One region of the Pseudoalteromonas sp. G5_S1_54_S4 genome, then DNA from elsewhere that is predicted to be linked to it. Evidence: predicted binding sites of a transcription regulator. Region 1 holds the regulator's gene; the other holds the start of a gene.

Region 1 (3,318 bases):
GTCCATGTTTCGTTAATAAACCCAGGGTTTGCATCTTTTTTAACGGCAAAGTCAGGCACCCACCATGAGTGAATAACATCATCTGAAGTCATTAAAAAACGTACTTTTTGATTAATTGGTAGTACCAGCGGTTTATCGACCTCGAGTAAATAATTCGGGTTTTTATCAGCAAGGTTGGTTATTTCATTTTGAGGTGTAGCTAGCATGGAATAAAACTCAACGTCCTCCCCCATATACTCGTAATGCCACTTCCACTGTGAGCCTGTAATTTTAATGGTGAGATCAGCTTTGCTGGCATCCTCCATGGCAATTAAGGTTTTAGTCGCAGGAATGGCCATAACAATTAATATGACAAAAGGGATCGCAGTCCACAGTATTTCTACTTTGGTGCTTTCATGGAATTGGGCAGGGACAGCCCCTTTAGATTTGCGATGATGAATGAGTGCCCAAAACATAATGGCAAACACGATCACCCCAATCACACAACATATTAAAAAAATAGTCATGTGCAGTTGGTATACATTATTACTTATATCGGTTACGCCTTTACGCATATTATATTGGCTATTAGCAAGCACATTCTGCGAAAAAACAAACAATATAAGCCACAAGGAAGAACTCAGCTTACCCATGTGACGGCTCCTTTGATGCTATTGCTGACGCAAAGCGAAGAGGCATACGGCTTAAACGCCTATTCGTTATTTTTATTTTTTATAAGGGTGCTGGATTTAGTAAATGTGTGTTCTCAAAACGACTAAGCTGTGAGTTATTTTTATTCCAGCTCTTTAATAACTAGTTAAAAAATAAACAATAAGCAAGGTGAGTATGAAAAATAAACAAGGTGTATTTTTTAAAATGCGCAGCTAAAAAAATAGCAACTAGTCAGGCAATTAATCTAAGAGTCAGGTTTAGTAAGGGGTGTATTGAAATTACAGGATAGAAATATAAAAAATTGTTAACTTAAAAAAGCAGAGTAAATTTGTTTATTTATAAAGCATTTAGTGATTTTATTTATGATAGGAGAAGCACTTAACAACATATAGTCATACATTTGATAAGTTAGACATTGTGCTGCTAACAAACCCAGCGCCTAATCACTATTAAGCGCTAAATTATGCTTTAATACTACATCCAGTCAGCGTTACGAATAACACCTACCGCTAAGCCTTCAATATTGAACGACTCATTTTCTAAATCGACCTCAATAGCTGAAAACTCATCATTTTCAGCATGTAAGAGTACTTTTCTGCCCGCTTTTTCTAAACGCTTCACGGTTACATCGTCGTCAACACGGGCAACAATAACTTGTCCATTTTCGGCAACTTGGGTTTTATGCACAGCAAGTAAATCACCATCCATAATACCAATGTCTTTCATACTCATACCGTTAACACGCAATAAAAAATCGGCCGCAGGTTTAAACATTAAAGGGTCAATTTTACAGTGGCTTTCTACATGCTGTTGCGCCAATATTGGCTCACCGGCAGCAACCCTGCCAATTAAAGGCAAGCCCAACTGCTCTGGCTCCTCTTCTTCAACAAGCTGAATGCCCCGACTCGCGCCTGGCTTCATTTTAATAACACCTTTTTTGGCCAGTGCTTTTAAGTGTTCTTCTGCAGCATTCGCACTTTTAAAACCCAGTGTTTGTGCAATTTCGGCACGTGTAGGAGGCATACCAGTGTCTTTAATAAACACTTTAATGAGTTCGAGTATTTGCGCTTGGCGTTTCGTTAATGGTCGCATACAACTGGTTTTCCATACAGTACAATTAACTGTGAGTATATACAGTTATTTAAAAATCGCAAATATAAATTAATGCCTTATATGCCGTTATCATCAAACAATAACCTACTTTAAAAGCAGGGTGATAAATGTAATTATTAGCAACGCATTATCATATTAATAAATTTTAATTCTCAATTACATATCCAAGGAGCTAGCATGAGTATTTGGCATCAACCGATTACATTAGAGTTTTGTAAGCAATTAGATCAAGGTATTACAGGCCAAGGGACACTCATGAAAACCATGGGAATAGAGATCAGTGAAATTGGTGATGACTACTTAGTGGCAACTATGCCGGCAATTCCAGAGCATCATAACCCTATGGGTATCGTTCATGGTGGTGCAAATGTGGTGCTTGCTGAAACAGTAGCAAGTTATGCCGCTAATTTTGTGGTTGATTTCAATCGATTTTATTGTGTTGGCCAAGAAATCAGTGCAAGTCATTTAAAGGCATCACGCAATGGCACATTAACGGCCACAGCGAGAGCTTATCATATCGGCAAGCGCAGCTCGGTTTGGGATATTAAAATAACCAATAGCCGCAATGAGCTTTGCTGCGTATCACGTATGACCGCAGCCGTAGTAGAGCGAAAAGGCTAGTAAGTCAATTAACCAAGGTTGAAATTAAATTACTTTTCGAAAGGGTAAATAGTAATTTCTACGCCTGCACCAATTGCAGATATACGTAACAAGGTATCTGCATGTAAGGCTTGGTTAAAGCATTTTGGCGAAGTGCCAGACTCAAAACCCATATCGAATGTTCTGCGTGAACAACTCAACCATTGCTTTAATGCATTGCGTGAACACGACTCGATTAACTCACACAAGTGATTAATCGCTTTATCTGGCGTGGTTATTTCACCTGCAACCTCAATGCGAGCAAGTTGACGGTATTCGTCTTTATCATAATGTAAAATAGTTGCGACCTTTTTTAAATCAGCAACTAATACGCTAATATCTTGCTTTGACTCAAGCTCTAGATCTACATTTAAAAATTGAATTTCCGACATTATCTCGTTTTTACCCTCTATTAATCTCATTGCAAACTTTAACGCAGTTTTACCGTTATACCAAATCAACAACGCAGGAATCACTGCATTAACGCGTTTTTAGCGTTAGCCTCTGAATATTGCCCACTATTTACTCCTAAAAAACGCCCTACACAAAATACGCAAATTAAAATTAAAGCATGCCGGCGACAGTTTACTTTTTTATTCTAGGCCTTAAACTAGCCGCTCCTGTAGTTCACGTATGTGATGGATATGATTCGGTTTATTTTAGCTTTGTTGGCTTGCTGTGCTTGTTTTTCAGCAATGGGCGAACAATTTACGCGGTTTTCGAGTGCCAAAAAGTACTTAATTAATACCCTTCCCGAAAACGCTAAAAGTATTTATTGTGGTTGCAATATAAAAAAACAAGGCAAAAAGTTAGTACCCGATCCTACCCATTGTGGCTACGTGCCTCGCAACACACTAACCCGCTCAGGCAAAGTAAATCAACGTGCATTGCGAATTGAATGGGAACATATTGTCC
Region 2 (3,318 bases), on a different contig from region 1:
TAACTCGAGACCAATTTGATTTACTTGCAGTGGCGATAAACACCGGCACAAACTTACCCAGCGTAGCCACCCCTAATGGTCAAGCTGCTTTCTTATTCTTACTTACATCAACACTAGCTCCCGTGTTACGCCTATCTTACGGTCGAATGGTGTATATGGCTTTACCTTACACTTTTGTGCTTACCTTTGTTGGGTTAAGCGCGACTTATTTTGGCTTGAGTGAAATAACCAGTTTGTTTTATGACTGGGGGATAATACAACACCACATCCCTGTAGCGAATTCTGGGCATTAAGAGCTTCCCCGACTTTGAGGAGCTAGGAAATTTCATAGCTCCTCACTTTTTTCCTTTTACTTGCTCCGCTGTTTATCCTACGTCATAATCTAAGCCCTTATTTAAATACGGATTTGTTATGAACTGGCTTGCTAATCTAAGTACTCAACGTACACCTTGGTTATTATTCAGTGGGATTGTTTTTCTGCTTGAAGTAACCGCGCTCTTTTTTCAATACAACATGGGATTAGCACCGTGCATTATGTGTATTTACCAACGCACCGCGGTATTAGGTTTACTTTTTGCCGGTATTATTGGCGCCAGTAAACCAAACAACCTCGCAGTACGTATTGTTGCCTATACAATATGGGGGGTTTCAAGTGTATGGGGGTTACTAATAGCTCGTGAGCACATTGAAATGCAAACAACCACTGACCCATTTGCATTTAGCTGTGAGTTTGAGCCGAATTTTCCAGAATTTATGCCATTACATCATTGGATACCGCAATTTTTTGAGGCAACTGGTGATTGTGGAAATATAGATTGGCAATTTGCAGGCTTAAGTATGCCAGCATGGATGGAAGTTATTTTTGTATTGTTTACCGCCACACTTTTTGCATTAGTGGCCAGCCGATTAATAACTAAAAAGTCACTTTAATATGTTTACTTTTTTTTCAAGCCACGTTGACGAACTTAAACACTTAAAAGTTCGTCAAAGACAAACCGTTATTGCGATCTCGTTAAGTATGCTCTCTCCTAGTGACAGAGTGTTAATGCGTATTGTAAAGCTTATGCTGCTAAGCCCATTTTTTTTAATATTTACCCTTTTTGAAGGATGGCTACTCGTGCCCTTTTTGATTGTGGCTGGTTTAAGCTACCCGCTATTAACTGCCCCCGTAGATGTTAATTTTGCTAAAAAGCACCTTGGTGCTGCCTTAAAACAGTTTGATCAGGGCGCATAGCGCCCTTTTAAGTTAAAACGCCACCTTTCCATCAAGTTTGGCTAGCATTTTTTTACCCACCCCTTTTACTTTAGCTAGATCTTCAAGTGATGCGAAATCACCATTGGTTTCTCTATAATCGATAATTGCCTGTGCTTTTTTCTTGCCGACACCTGGTAACTTAATTAACTGTTTTAAATCAGCAGTATTAATATTAACCACGGCTGATTGCATCTGCTCTGATAGCATATCGCTTTGCGCAAAGGTGGTACCCATAGGTAATAAACATAAAGCAGCGGCTAATGAGATGATTTTAATTAATTTCATACTATTTCCTTTTGTGTTCTCACATGAACATTTGTTGATTATTTACACCCAGCACTTTTACATAACGTTGTGGTTACTAAGTACTAACGGTAACAATCACTCCTTGCGACTCCTTTACTGCAACGCGTTATAAAGTGACTTAATAAATAAAGTAGAGTTACTCTTTATTGTCAACCAAGCTGCAGATAAACTAAGGCTAAAGCTTGCAAAAACGCGCGCAAGCTTGTACTGTATATAAAAACAGTAATCTAATGATTTAAATTAATCATATTGCCACGTAAGTAAGCAGGAGAAATCATGGCTGTTGTTGTTAAATATGTTGTAGAACGAAACGGAGTCGAGCGCATGACGTTTACTACTAAAAAAGAAGCTGATGCCTATGACAAAATGCTCGATATTGCCGAGTCACTAGAACTCATGCTTGAAAAAGTAGATGTACCACTAAGTGAACAACAGGTTGAGTCGCTCGCGCTGGAGATTGCAAAAAGTAAAGACGACTTTATGGCCGTACTTAAAGGTGGTAAAGAAGTACCCGCCAAGGCTAAAAAAACAAAGTCAGATAACGTTGCAGATATAAAAGAGAAAGCAGCGAGTTAGTACTTTTAAAAGCTCAATAGTAATTATTAAAAAAACTGAATTCGTTATTCGAATTCAGTTTTTTTATGCCTTTAAATAACCTGAACTCTGGTTAAGAGATTTACTAACGTATTGAATCAAAAAATGATATTTATGTTTATTTTTCTCTAGCCAGAGATTTCCAGTGAAAACAAGGCGAAATTACGCGTCAATAGCTAGCCTATTGCAAGTAAATTCAACGCAGTTAGCGCTGAAAATAGCTGCTTGAGATAGATTTATTATCCAGAGTTCAGGTTAAATAATAATAGCTAAAGGCAAGTAATCGGTGATTAAGCGTCATAATCTCAGCTGTTTAAACGAGATGAATGGTCTCTGCTAAAGGTCAGCCAATAAAAAATGCCAACCAGTTAAACTGATTGGCATTTATAAAAACCAACACTTTACGTTAGCTAATCAGTTACAATGACGATTCAACTTCATCAAACAGATCAGTAATTTCTTTTTTCGGTTCAGCTGTCACAAGGCTTCCTACCACAATAGCAATACTCGCTAAAATGAAACCTGGGACGATTTCATAAATTACACTGCTTAAGCTCTCACCATTAATGGTAATAGGCGCATAAATCCATACAAGCACTGTTAAAGCACCAACAACCATACCGCTAATAGCCCCTTTTAAGTTCATACGTTTCCAGTAAAGGCTAAACAAGACAAGTGGACCAAATGCAGCACCAAAACCAGCCCATGCGTTGCTAACTAAATCAAGTATTGAACTATTACGGTCATACGCTAGGTAAATAGCAAATAACGCAACCAGTATTACGCTAATACGCCCTACTAACACCAGCTCAGTTTGCGAGGCATCGCGGTTTAAGTAAATCTTGTAGAAGTCTTCAGTAAGCGAGCTTGAACACACCAATAATTGCGATGAAATCGTACTCATAATCGCAGCTAAAATAGCAGCCAGTAGGAAGCCAGCAATTAATGGGTGGAAAATAAGTTCAGCTAATACTAAGAAAATGGTCTCTTTATCGGCAATAGGCATTTGGTTTTCAATCATAAAGGCAGCACCAAATAAACCGGTAAATACCGCACCAATCGCAGATAGTGTCATCCAAGACATACCAATACGACGCATAGTTGGCATTTCTTTCACTGAGCGAATAGACATAAAGCGAACAATAATATGTGGCTGACCAAAG

What was found. The regulator LexA, encoded in region 1, represses DNA repair genes until DNA is damaged. The targets are predictions, from matches to a motif close to TACTGTATNNNNATACAGTA.
Region 2: a site for LexA is predicted at 1,767-1,786, ahead of ACTRWE_RS11400 (YebG family protein). Genes of this name have one in related genera too.

What each region holds. Positions count from the first base shown of each region.
Region 1 is NZ_JBQKUL010000003.1:65,377-68,694, forward strand. Features, by position in the region: gene coxB (cytochrome c oxidase subunit II) at 1-632, opposite strand, end outside; gene lexA (transcriptional repressor LexA) at 1,126-1,743, opposite strand; gene ACTRWE_RS02200 (PaaI family thioesterase) at 1,942-2,385, shown strand; gene ACTRWE_RS02205 (hypothetical protein) at 2,415-2,795, opposite strand; gene ACTRWE_RS02210 (endonuclease) at 3,048-3,318, shown strand, end outside.
Region 2 is NZ_JBQKUL010000027.1:6,904-10,221, forward strand. Features, by position in the region: gene nhaB (sodium/proton antiporter NhaB) at 1-293, shown strand, start outside; gene dsbB (disulfide bond formation protein DsbB) at 412-930, shown strand; gene ACTRWE_RS11390 (DUF6170 family protein) at 932-1,234, shown strand; gene ACTRWE_RS11395 (ComEA family DNA-binding protein) at 1,247-1,540, opposite strand; gene ACTRWE_RS11400 (YebG family protein) at 1,838-2,137, shown strand; gene putP (sodium/proline symporter PutP) at 2,574-3,318, opposite strand, start outside.